3 regions of the Ruegeria sp. BJ6 genome follow, and region 3 is predicted to be linked to each of the others. Evidence: riboswitches for the same ligand, from Rfam matches in the RefSeq annotation. Region 3 holds a riboswitch; each other region holds the start of a gene.
The links. A riboswitch is a leader RNA that binds a small molecule or an ion and turns the genes downstream of it on or off. The one in region 3 is predicted to bind cobalamin.
Positions count from the first base shown of each region.

Region 1: linked by a shared signal. The riboswitch ahead of ACR0D6_RS21580 (hypothetical protein) and the one ahead of ACR0D6_RS05510 (CbtB domain-containing protein) in region 3 are both predicted to bind cobalamin.
Region 2: linked by a shared signal. The riboswitch ahead of ACR0D6_RS17415 (DUF1636 family protein) and the one ahead of ACR0D6_RS05510 (CbtB domain-containing protein) in region 3 are both predicted to bind cobalamin.

Region 1 covers NZ_JBQFSG010000016.1:9,633-13,862, reverse strand. Annotated here, with positions in the region: gene nudC (NAD(+) diphosphatase) at 1-378, opposite strand, end outside; RNA gene ffs (signal recognition particle sRNA small type) at 545-643, shown strand; gene ACR0D6_RS21590 (alpha/beta hydrolase family protein) at 716-1,573, opposite strand; gene ACR0D6_RS21585 (TetR/AcrR family transcriptional regulator) at 1,659-2,222, shown strand; cobalamin riboswitch at 2,240-2,445, shown strand; gene ACR0D6_RS21580 (hypothetical protein) at 2,534-2,941, shown strand; gene ACR0D6_RS21575 (protein-tyrosine phosphatase family protein) at 2,959-3,462, opposite strand; gene ACR0D6_RS21570 (DNA polymerase III subunit gamma/tau) at 3,630-4,230, shown strand, end outside.
Region 2 covers NZ_JBQFSG010000009.1:130,489-134,718, forward strand. Annotated here, with positions in the region: gene ACR0D6_RS17405 (ABC transporter substrate-binding protein) at 1-770, opposite strand, end outside; gene ACR0D6_RS17410 (ABC transporter ATP-binding protein) at 789-1,574, opposite strand; gene ACR0D6_RS17415 (DUF1636 family protein) at 1,571-1,858, opposite strand; cobalamin riboswitch at 2,030-2,237, opposite strand; gene ACR0D6_RS17420 (DUF6525 family protein) at 2,403-2,675, opposite strand; gene ACR0D6_RS17425 (DUF1826 domain-containing protein) at 2,672-3,307, opposite strand; gene ACR0D6_RS17430 (GTP-binding protein) at 3,304-4,230, opposite strand, start outside.
Region 3 covers NZ_JBQFSG010000002.1:54,418-58,647, reverse strand. Annotated here, with positions in the region: gene ACR0D6_RS05525 (cobyrinic acid a,c-diamide synthase CobB) at 1-250, shown strand, start outside; gene cobA (uroporphyrinogen-III C-methyltransferase) at 247-975, shown strand; gene cobF (precorrin-6A synthase (deacetylating)) at 968-1,711, shown strand; cobalamin riboswitch at 1,755-1,962, shown strand; gene ACR0D6_RS05510 (CbtB domain-containing protein) at 1,999-2,169, shown strand; gene ACR0D6_RS05505 (CbtA family protein) at 2,174-2,872, shown strand; gene ACR0D6_RS05500 (hypothetical protein) at 2,937-3,431, shown strand; gene ACR0D6_RS05495 (DUF1636 family protein) at 3,419-3,754, opposite strand; gene ACR0D6_RS05490 (DUF302 domain-containing protein) at 3,924-4,230, shown strand, end outside.

The DNA.
Region 1 (4,230 bases), on a different contig from region 3:
TACATGACCTTCCGGCAAATCCGGGTGCTGCTGTTCGGTTCTATCGACAAAGTTTCCGACGCCCGAAAGATCAAGCCCTTCGGCTGCCCAGTTTGAAATGTCAGCGGCAAAAATGGGTGCTCCGCCACTCCCGACACCCAATAAGACCGGCTCTTCCATGGTCCCGCCCGGACCCGCCGTCACAAGCGGATGAGACATCCGCACATACGCAAGATGATCGAGGCGCTCGCCCTTCACCAAAACCTTACCGCGCCACAGCAGCAGGCATTGCGCATCCGGATGCGCAACGGCATTGGCCATCGCCTGTGGATCATTACGAATATGCGCCGCCCGATCCAGACCCGATCCGCCGAATGTTACCTGCTCTGCGCGTTTCATGCCCGCCCTCATTTGTTACGGGCAAATGGCTGCCACGGCTGGCCCGGCGGCGCAATGCCCGTTCTAATGTCAAAAGACCTCTTATACGCCTTGGCGCGGTTTCATAAGCTAATTAGGTTTGACGTCGGCGGGTTGCCATTTTCCGATCTGTTGCCTATATCGGCTGCGAGAGGTTGGCGCGGGCGAGCGCCTCGCCAACCTGGTCAGGTCCGGAAGGAAGCAGCCACAACGAGTCCCGCTTGGGTCGATGTCCAGCCTCTCACCTTTTCCCGCTACAATCGTGATCCCAGGAACGGCTCTAGTCTGACCGTTTGCGCCTGTAACAGTGGCCGATTGTTCACGCCATCAGCTTTGGCCAGACAGCTGCATTCCGGCGGGCGAATGCCCCCAGATGCCCGACGTCTTCAAGCCCGAAGTCAACAGGATTCAATTCGTGCCTTTGCGCTGCGGGGCCATAGACATCGGCCAGACGCCAGACACATTTCGGCGGAATCACCTGATCGTCGGTAAATGCAAACATCTCCACCTGAGCGTCCGAACGGCCCCAATCCGCTGCTGGCAGGCCCTGCCCCGCTTCGGGCAAATAGCTTTGCCGCGAGGTGCACCATTTCCGCCACTGCCAATAGACCAGCGGCGGCAAATCCGCGCCAAACCCGATCATCCGCCCGGGAAGATACCCCATCAAGCGAACCAGCAAGGGCGCGTGACCAAACCAGAACAGCCGCGCCAGCCCCTGATAGGGCCAGGGGTGATCACTGTGATGCACCAGACCCGAGCAGACGCAGATCATCCGGTCGATCTCTTCAATACCGGGTTGCACCGGCCCAAGCATCCCGCCAACGGAATGCCCTATGACCCACAGTTTCGCGTCCGGGAACCTGCGCCGCATCTCGTTTCGTGCAGCGGGCATATCGATCAGGGCCCAGTCTGCCATGGTCACCGTGGACGCCTTTAGTGGGCCTGTCTGCGAATGGCCGAAATCACGATAGTCATAGGTCAGGCAGGCCATTTCCTTTTCCGCTGCCAGCCATCGGGCAAAATGCTTGTAATAGTCTCTGGGTACACCCGTCGCGCCGTTTAGAACGACCACCACTGAAGGTTCAGATGCCGGTGCATACAGGCGGGCTGACAGCTCCGCGCCGCCCGATGGAAACCTGAAATCTTCGACTGCTACCGAGTTCTGGCTGTCCAACATCTCACACTCCGACGATCACTGGACCAATCGGTCCATTCAGTTCGTTCTGGACCAATCGGTCTAATCTCGTCAATATACAATTCAAATGACCGAACGTCCGCTTCCGACCAAAGATCGCCTGATCCGCACCGCTGCCGAGCTGTTCCAGCGTTCGGGTTATCACGGCGTTGGTTTGTCCGAATTGCTTATGGCTGCGAATGCGCCCAAGGGTTCGCTTTATCATCACTTTCCGAACGGAAAGTCCGATCTGGCGCTTGCTGCCGCGACATGGGCGTCGGATGGCATGCTGCGCCTGATCGCAGCCTCGTTTGAGCCCGCCGGGAACTTTCGAGAAGGTGTTGAGATCCTGTGCCACAAGATCGCGAAACTTTTCGATAAGTCAGGGCATTGGGACACCTGCCCCATCTCGGCAACGCTGTTCGAAGGGCCTGAGAACACCGAATTTCGCGAGCACGCCTATCATCTGTACGAAGGCTGGATGACCGAAGTGAAAGACCACGCAAGGCGTCTGAACGCACCAGACCCCGACCTTCAGGCAGATGCCCTGTTCATCCTGCTGCAGGGCGGATGGCAACTGGCGCGCGCCCGGCAGAATTCGGACGTACTGCGCGGACTTCCAAAGATGATGCGGTTCGACGAATTCCGTTGACCCGGGCGCTTCCGTGCGGGTAGCACTTGCGTGATGGTTTCCGTGCCGAATCTTCGGACGGGATGAAAAGGGAACACGGTGCGGTTCAATTGAACCAATGCCGCGACTGCCCCCGCAACTGTAGGCGGAGAGCAATGCCGAAATGCCACTGGCCAAATGGCCGGGAAGGTCGGCAAAGCAATGACCCGCAAGTCAGGAGACCTGCCATCGAAACTGTAACTCGAATTCGGGCGGGGTGTCCGTAATGGGTTTGACGCACAGCGCCGTCTTTCCCCTGATCAACGCCCCATCCGTCGCGCGGAGGGCGCATTATGATTTTGAAAACCGAGACACACGTGCTTTCAGCCACGGTCTGCCAACGTACCGGCGAACCCTGCCCGGCGCTGTTGCACATGGCAAACACTCTTACCAGGGCCGTCACACAGGCTCGCCGGGCGACTTCGGACGGCTTCGAGATCGAGGGTAACACTGAACTTGCACATTGCCCTGGCGGCTGTACGGCGCGGTTTCACGCATATGGGAGCCGGATTCGCGTGTACTGCGATGTGGATGAAGCAACTGAAACCGCTCAGCTGGACCGCTATGCGGATGTCCTGTTGAACCCGGCCTCAACGTCCCTGCCGTCCGGTTGGATCACCAATCCACCTTGCGCGATTCTTGAGGCGACGCCTCGAACAACAAACGCCGCCACCTGCGGTCCGACACACGCTTCGGCTTAGGTCACCGCAAGTAACTGTCAGTGCTGCGCGTGCGCCTGCGCGGGCTTTGTAGCCCAGTCCAACTGCCCTTCGGTCTCGACCGCGCAAGGGCGCACGGCGCGCAGGCGGCTCAGCGCCTTTGCCGGTGTTTCGCCGCACTCTACCATCAATCGCAGGGCAACCATGCCCGAGCGGCCGCACCCGCCTTTGCAATGCACCAGCACGCGCCCGCCACCCGACAACGCCTGCCGGGCAGAGGCGCTGACGTCACGCCACCGCGCGCGAATTTCAGCAGGCGGCGCCCCAAAATCCTCGACCGGGAGATGCACCCAGCGGCTGGCGCGGCTTTGAATGTCAGTGCCAAAATGCCGCGCGCCCTCCTGAATCATCTCAACTTCGGTGGTCATCGAGATCACAAGACCCGGCTGCCAGTCGGCAATCGTGTTCAGATCTTCGGAATATCTTCCGCCACGCCCCGGCAGCGGGGAAATGGCCAGCGTTCCGCCGCCGACCTGCAAGGCGTATATCACCAGTTCAGACATTTAACTCCCCCCAAACAGGCCCTGCCAGTCATGGCCGTCCGGTTACCCACAGCTGTAATTTACCCCGCATCGGGCATTATCCAAATTAATTTCGCAACGACCCGCTGTGGACGCGGGCGGCAGGGGGCTCTACGCTGCGGCTTCAGTACGAATCCGCCAGAGCAGACATGACCGACACCGCATCCACGGCCTATCAGGTCCTTGCCCGAAAATACCGCCCCGAAACCTTTGCCGATCTTGTCGGTCAGGACGCGATGGTGCGGACACTGAAAAACGCCTTCGAAGCCGACCGGATTGCGCAGGCTTTTATCATGACCGGTATTCGGGGCACCGGCAAAACCACCACCGCACGGATCATCGCCAAGGGGATGAACTGCATCGGCCCGGATGGTGAAGGCGGTCCTACGACAGAACCCTGTGGCAAATGTGAACACTGCACCGCCATCATGGAAGGCCGCCATGTCGATGTCATGGAGATGGACGCGGCCAGCCGCACCGGCGTCAACGATATTCGCGAGATCATCGACTCCGTCCGCTACCGCGCCGCCAGCGCGCGCTATAAAATCTACATCATCGACGAAGTGCACATGCTGTCGACCAGCGCCTTCAACGCGCTGCTCAAGACCCTTGAGGAACCACCCGAGCACGTAAAGTTCATCTTCGCCACCACCGAGATTCGCAAGGTTCCGGTGACGGTGCTGTCCCGCTGCCAGCGCTTTGATCTGCGCAGGATCGAGCCTGAGGACATGCTTGGCCTGCTGCGCAGGA
Region 2 (4,230 bases), on a different contig from region 3:
GTTTGATAATCCAGCAGCACCAGAAATTCCGGATTTGCAGCGGCCACCGCCTCCCACGAGGTACGGCCCCAGCTGGTGTCCATGTCATGCGTGACATTCTCACCACCAGAGGCGGCGATCATCGCGTCAGGGATGGCGAATTTGCCCGCGGTAAAGGGCGCATCCGCCGGACCGTCCAGCAAGAAGACGCGCGGTTTGGGCAGGTCTGCGGTCTGAGCTTCAAGCGCGTTCAGCTCTTCCTTCCAGCCTGTGACCAACGCCTCAGCCTCGTCCTCGACATGCATGACTTTGCCCAGCCGCAGAACGTCGTCGAACAGCAGGCCCATGCTGGCCTCCGGGCGGTCCTTGTCCAGATGCACGCAACTTTCTGTCAGGATCATGGTCTTGATACCAAAGGGCTCCAGCGTGTCCGGCGTGACGTCGCCGCCCGGCTTCATGCCGTAATACCAGCCAGCGAAGAACAGGTCAGGTTCGACCGCAACAAGATTTTCGACCGTCGGGTATTTCGGCGCCAGTTCCGGGATGTCTCCGCGCAACTTGTCGAATTCCGGGCTGGTCTTGTACCAGCCGGTGATGCCGGTCAGACCGACGATCTTCTCCTGCAGACCCAGCGCAAAGGCCATGTCGGTCATGTTCATGTCATGTACGACCAGCCGTTCGGGCTGAGTTTCGAACACCAGCGGCTCGCCACAGTTGTCGACGCTGACCTCCTGCGCGGACGCGGCGCCTGCCATGGCTGTGACCAGCGCCACGGACCAGATGTGTTTCATTCGGGAATGCTCCTTGGTTTAGGTTGAGACTGTTGTTCTTCGGATATCCAGCGCTGGGATGATGCGGCCTTCGTGGTGAAAGCACAGGTAATCGACGCCAAACGTGTCGCGGACCCGTTCCGGGGTCAGTACATCGGCCACGGGGCCAAATCCCGTAAGCCGCGTGGATTTCATCAGCGCCACATGGGTGGCAAATTCGGGGATCATCACCAGATCGTGGACGATCATCACCACCGTGATGCCCAGTTCGGCGACCAGCGACAGCATCCTCCCCTTGGCATCCGGGTCCAGATGGTTGGTGGGTTCGTCCAGAAAAAGAAGTGATGGGTTCTGCGCCAAAGCCCGGGCTATATGGGCGCGTTGCCGCTCGCCCCCGGACAGCATTGCCATTCGTTTGTCTGCCAATGCATTCAGGCCGGTCAGGTTCAGTACCCTGTCCAGTTCTTCAGCGTGTTCTGCAGCCGAACGGTCGGCCCAGATCGGAATCTGACCCATCGCGACGTAATCCCGTAACAAAAGCCTGCCATCGGGAAGCTCTTGCTGACTGACAACGGCGATCATCCGGGCCCGGTCTTTGGCGGGCATCTGTTTCAGGCAGCGCCCCTTGACCAGAACGTCGCCCAGCACGATCTCAGCCGTCCCGCACAGCAGGTTCAAAAGCGTTGTTTTTCCAGCCCCATTCGGACCGGCAATTGCCAGTATCGCGCCCTCGTCCAACTCAAACGAGGCGTCCTGCAGCAGGACATCACCGTTGAGCGCATAGTATTCGAGGTCCCGCGCAACCAGAAAGGTCGAGGTCGTCATGATGGCTCCTCCAATTGGATCCCAGGCAAACGTGAAAGGGTTTTTGTAAAAAGTGGACCAGGCCGGTCGGAGGCATTGGTCCAGCCATCTGGGCTGTCGTGGTATTGCTGCGCAAATTTGGCCAGCGCTTCGATGTCTTCCTCGCTTTCAATGTCACCGAACAGATACTGAGCTTTACCGACGGCCTGAAATCCGACAGTTGTTGGCTGCGCGCAACCGGCCATACAGGCAACTGTGCGGATAGCGAATCCCGTGGGCAGCTTACCGGTCAGCGTATTGCGCATGGCCCCAACAGACAGTGCGCCGCGACAGGTCGAGCAGATCAGAAGGAAATGGTCAGGTGTTTCCGGCATTGTCCGCTCCGCTTAAAGCCAAGCGCGGACAGAAGGTGCCGATCATGTAAACACGTGTCAGACGTGCCATCAAAGCCTCCTTCCAGGACGCCCCGCCCCGGGTTGGTTAAACATGCGATGGCAGGTCTCCTGACTTGCGGATCGTCGCTTGGCCATCCTTCCCGGCCCTATTGGCCAGTGGTTGTTTGGCGTCGCTCACCGCTTACAGTTGCGGGGGCAGTTACGGACTTGGCACCGACAGGCGGACCGCACCGTATTCCCTTTTCATCCCCTGGGCGTACCATGGGGAACCATCTGTACCCTGATTGTCTTAGACCGGATGCCTTGTCAATCGGGACCTGAGTCAAAACCTATCAATTGCATCTTTTGCGTTCGGCGTCGTCAAACCGGTTCCATGAAAGCCATCGATCGAGCGGTGCCAAAAGCCGCATGTTTAACAACAACAGGCCGTGATGAATGAGACATGAGTTCTCCTTCACGTTCGGGACATGAGTTTGAAAACGGTGGATTGCCGGTCACGGGCAAGCGTTCTGGCTTCGGCTTCGCTTAGGGACCGAAGTGTTTCCTCCGCCGTGAGACCGCGGGCCCGCGACTTTGACCAAATGCGTCGCGCGGATGTGGGGGACCATGGCAAGGCTGCTTCGGACAACCAACGCCTCAACGGCGCCGGCAAGCCGTCAAATGCAGCCATTGGATCATCGGAACGCCGCTTGCGTCGTAGACTGCATTGCCCGAGATTCCGGCTCATGCTTCGTCGTCCGGGTCGAACACGGGGTCCAGCACCAAGACAAGCCGGGTCTGACCTGTACCCTCAATCGGCGGCGAGCGATGCAACAGCCCTGACGATGGCTGTTCGGGCCACAGCGTCCCCCGCAAGAGAATTGGAGCACCGGTTTCAACCGTGAACACATGTGCTGGATCCGTTCCATCCTGCGAAATGCCGTACTGTGTTCCGGTACCGCGATAAGTGCAAACCAACCGCGCGGTAATCGCATCGATATGAAATCTACGACAGGCGTTAGTGGTCACAACATCCAATCGCAGTCGCAGGAACCTTGCATTCATCAGATGCGAGAACATGTCAGCGAGGGAAACGATATCATCCTGAAGCCACTCTCTTTCCGGAGTGTCAGGCAATCCAGACGCGTCACAGAGATTCGCCAGTGCAGACCTGACCTCATGCGGAGTTAAAATGATCCGACCGCGTGGCAGAACCTCTGGATCAAGCTCGTTCAGCCAGCTTTGGACGTCAGCAGGTGCTTGCCTCCGCCAGATCGCAGCAGCGCATCCGGGTTGAAGAAACGTGGCGAATGACGATAGGTTTTCCGCGACCGCGACGCCAATGGCCGCGTCTTTTTCCAGCGTTTTGGCAAAGTTCATGCGGCATCCTCCACCCGCCGCCAGATTGGAAACGGGTCCGGATAGTCGGGCAATGTGTCGGGCCCCATGGCTGCAGCTGCAGGAACAAGACAGGCATCCAATCGCGCCTTCAAAGCCGGCCAGTCAATGCCCGCTCCGATGAAGACGATTTCCTGACGACGATCACCCCAGGGTTCTTGCCAGTGGGCCTGCATGTAGGCTTTCGCACTGTCGTGTGTAGGGCGCCGCTCCTCCGGTACCGACGCCCACCAGGTGCCCAGCGGTTTTACACTGGACAGCGCCCCGGCCAGCGAAAACTCAGCTACCCAGTCGGGTCGTGTCGAGATCCAAAAGTGCCCTTTGGCCCGGATCACCCCCGGCGAATCACCATTGAGGACTTTCAAAATGCGCTCGGGAACAAACGGAAGCCGTGCCCGGTATACATATGAGGTGACGCCATATTCCTCGGTCTCTGGCACATGATCGGCAAAACCGTACAGCTCCTTGGCCCACATCGGATGCTCATGAGCTTGTTCAAAATCAAAGAGGCCGGTGTCGAGAATTTTCTCGGCGGCGACTAAGGAGTGATTTGTCTCAATAATCTCGGCATCCGCATTCAGGCTGCGGATGATCTTGCGCGCTGCGTCGACCTTATCCGCCCCCGCATCGTTGACTTTGTTCAAAACCACCACATCAGCGAATTCGATTTGATCCGTGAGCAGATGGACGAGTGTGCGTTCGTCTTCCTCGCCCATCGTTTCGCCCCGATCCCGCAGGAAATCATGAGAGGAATAATCGTTAAGGAGATTTACCGCATCAACAACTGTCACCATCGTGTCCAGCCGTGCCACGTCAGACAAGCTGTTGCCGAATTCATCCCTGAAGTCGAACGTAGCTGCAACCGGCAAGGGTTCGGAGATACCGGTGGATTCAATCAGCAAATA
Region 3 (4,230 bases):
TACGTCTTACGAAAAGCGCAAGTTCAACCTTGGCTATCGCAAGGCAGAGTTGCTGGTACCGATGCCCGGATTTGCGACGGGAACGGCCCTGCGAGGGCACGAGTTCCACTATTCCTCGATCGTTGAACAGCCTGACGCGCCGCTGGCACGGGTATTCGATGCAGAAGGCGCAGAAGGCCCGCAGACAGGATCGGTACGTGGCAACGTGACCGGCACATTCTTTCACCTTATCGCGGAGGCCTCAGCATGAGCGGTTTCGTTTCGTTCATCGGTTCGGGTCCCGGCGATCCTGAACTTTTGACGCTCAAGGCCGTGGACCGGATGCAAAAGGCTGACGCGGTGCTGTTTGACGACCTCAGCAGCGGCCCCATCCTGAGCCATGCGCGCGAGGATGCCGATCTGGTGGGCGTAGGCAAACGCGCGGGCCGCCCTTCGCCCAAACAGGACCATGTAAGCCGCCTGCTGGTGGATTACGCGCAAACCGGCGCACGCGTCGTTCGGTTGAAATCTGGCGATGGCGGGCTTTTCGGGCGACTGGAAGAGGAACTCGTTGCGCTGCGCGCTGCCGGGATTGAGTATGAAATCATCCCCGGCATCCCCTCCGCTGTTGCGGCGGCAGCGGCGGCGGGCATCCCGCTGACACGGCGCCTGACCGCCAGGCGGGTGCAATTCGTCACCGGCCATGATGTCAGCGGCCAGTTACCCACAGACCTGAACCTGCCCGCGCTGGCCGATCCCGATGCGACGACGGTGGTCTTCATGGGCAAACGCACTTTTCCTTTGCTGGTCGAGGCACTGCACAAGCACGGCCTGCCGCTGGATACGCCCGCATTGATGGCTGAGTCGGTTTCAACGCCTGATCAAAAGTTGCACCGCGCGACGGTTGGCGCGCTGTCCGAGCAGCTGGCGGCTGAGATCGGCACAGCCCCTGCCCTGATCCTGTACGGCCCCTTGGCAGAGTTCGACGATGTTTGACCTGACCCTGATCGGTATCGGCACCGGAAACCCCGACCATGTGACCTTTCAGGGCACAAAAGCCATTCAGGCTGCGGACCTGATTCTCATTCCCCGCAAGGGCGAGAACAAAGCCGATCTGGCCGGGCTGCGGGAAGAGATCATCGCCGCAGTGACGGACACCCCGCCACAGATCGCCTATTTCGATATCCCAAAGCGCCGCGCCGACGATGGCTATCTTCGTGGCGTGGACGAATGGCATGACGCCATTGCCCTGCGCTGGCAGGAAGCGATCTCGGCCTATCCTAACGCACGTCATGTCGCCCTACTGATCTGGGGCGACCCGTCGCTTTATGACAGTTCGCTGCGAATCGCCTCACGACTGGACCCGCAACCAGAGACCCGCGTGATCCCCGGCATTACCGCGCTACAGGCGCTGACGGCAGCCCATTCGATTCCGATCAATGATCTTGGCGCACCATACGTGGTGACCACCGGGCGGCGAATCCGCGAGGAAGGCTGGCCGGAACACGCTTCGAAAGTGGCGGTGATGCTGGATGGAGAGTGCTCGTTCCAGAGCCTTGAGATGGCCGATTATGACATCTGGTGGGGCGCTTACGTCGGGATGAAAGAGGAAATCCTGATCAAAGGTCCCTTGAATGAGGTTTGCCAGGAGATTCTGGCCAACCGCGCGATGCACAGGGCTGCGCATGGCTGGATCATGGATATCTATTTGCTGAAAAAGCGTGTGATCTGACCTAAAACGTCGCAAATGAAGATTGCGCCGCCCCGTGCATCCCGGCTAAATGGAAGGGTCTGGTCCCGCCGGAGCAATCCGGACGCTAAGAGGGAATTTGGTGCGACTTTCGTGAAAGTCAAAGCCAGAGCCGCCCCCGCGACTGTAAGCGGTGAGCCCCTGTTCAACCGGCCACTCCCGATCTTCGGGGGGAAGGCGAACAGAGGCACCGACCCGCAAGCCAGGAGACCTGCCAGGCGAGAAACTAAAAACCGGCCGTCGGGTGCGGCGGCACAGGAGGACAAGAAATGACGACAAAAACGCTTAAGGCATCCGCCGCGAATACAGGCATACTTCCCGCCATTTTCGCTGTGGTTCTGGGTCTGGGGATCGTTACCCTGGCTGGCCACGTTCAGGCATCGGCCCTGCACGACGCCGCACACGACGTGCGTCACGCAACCGGCTTTCCCTGCCACTGAGACCATGTTCAGTCGCATTCTGACCAGCGCGTTGTTCGCTGGTGCTGCAGCAGGGCTGATAGCCGCTCTGCTGCAGCTTGCGTTTGTGCAGCCGGTATTGCTGCACGCGGAACTTTATGAGTCCGGTGAACTGATTCATTTCGGCGGTGAGGCTGTTTCGGCCCATCCCGATTTGCCCGGCATGTTTTCCGACCTTCAGCGCGACGCGCTGAGCGTGATCTTCACGATGTTTATCTACACAGGGTATGCATTGGCTCTGGTCGCCCTGATGTCGGTTGCCGAAGGTCAGGGGCACGAGGTCAATGGCCGAACCGGCGTATTGTGGGGTCTTGCCGGCTTTATCGCACTTCACTTCGCTCCGGGGTTCTCACTGGCGCCTGAAGTGCCCGGGGTTGCCGCAGCCGATGTCTATGACCGGCAGATCTGGTGGTGGGCAACGGCAGCCGCCGCAGCCGTGGCCATGTGGCTGATTGCCTTTGGGGGCAATATCATCAGCTATGTGATTGCAGCGATCCTTTTGCTGGCTCCGCATGTCATCGGTGCACCTGAACCCGATGTCTTCACTGGTCCTGTACCAACCGAAATCGGCGCCCTGTTCGCCGCGCGCGCTTTCGGCATTGGTCTGGTGGCGTGGATTCTGGTCGGTGCATTTGCAGGTTATTTCTGGCAAAGCGAAAGCAAACGCGCAGAAGCTAACACCTGATTATGCATGAAGTTTGCCCGCCGGAGTATCTCCGGCGGGCGTTTCATTTTCGCAAGGAAAAGAAATGTCCCGCTCACTTTCACTTTTCGCCATTGGTCTGGTCTTTGGCGGCGGCGCCGGGTTTGTGTTGGCTGCGGCCAATGGTGTTACCTTTGATGGTCATGATCATTCAGATCCGTCTCATCACGGCGGCGCGCATGCCGAAGCTGCAGCGCATGACCATTCCAAAACCATCAGCCTGCCCGCCGGGCCAGATGCGCCGGGGCTGGAGATCGACCTGATCAAAGACCCGATGGCAGGTTGGAACCTGCATGTCCAACCGCAGAATTTCCGTTTTGCGCCGCAAAACGCCTCGTCTGATGACAGGCCGGGCGAAGGTCACGCGCATGTCTATATCAACGGAGCCAAACTGGCGCGCCTTTATGGGAACTGGATGCACATCCCGGAGTTGCCGAAAGGCGAGGTCGAGGTCGAGGTGTCGTTGAACGCCAACAGCCACAGCCCTCTGGCAGTGGATGACGCGCCGGTCAGTGCCAAATTGACGATTCAGGTGGACTGAAGCGCCGGAATTCGCGCGCGCAGACACAATCGAAGCCGCCCGCAAGGCCGGGCGTCTTCAATCCAGCCCATGGGGCTGTTCAGATAAGTTTGGCACGTTGCAGCAATATCATCCGCATCAGCCTGCACATCGATCCCGGAAAATACATATGAGGCCATGCCTTCCCCCTGTAACGCAAGCGCTGCGGGTTCTTCGCAACTGCTGAAGCAGGCGTGTTCACCAAGCTGAACGTGATCCTCCAACCCAACGCGCACCAACGCCGCGCGCACAGCCAGCCATTCGGCGTCACGATCCCGCGCCCCGGCACAGCTGCTGCAGATCATCAGCCTCATCCGCTCTGAACTCATCCCGCCCTCGTCCATACTATTACTGTTACTGCGGCTTTCGCTGGCGGTGTGCAAGCACTCAACCCGCAAATACACACGGGAATGTGAGCGCGTACAAAGCGGAATTCTGGCATCAAGTCCCCGTGAAGACACCGGAGGGCGAAAAATGAAACCACACTGGGTAGCATTGTGCCTGTTGGCCCTGCCCGCATGGGCCGATGATCTGCAGCCGCGCGACGGTTGGGCCGTGTATCCGACCGACAAGGCCTATGATGAACTGGTGCCGGACGTTGTCGCATCAGTAAAGGCCAACGGCCTGATAGTCGTCACGCAGGCTGGACCGACCAAGGCCGCCGCCGCACGAGGCATAAACATTCCAGGCAACCGGGTGATCGGAGCCTTCAACAATGACTACGCGGTGCGCGTTCTGGAAACCTCGACCGCCGCCATGATCGAGGCGCCGATCCGTTTCT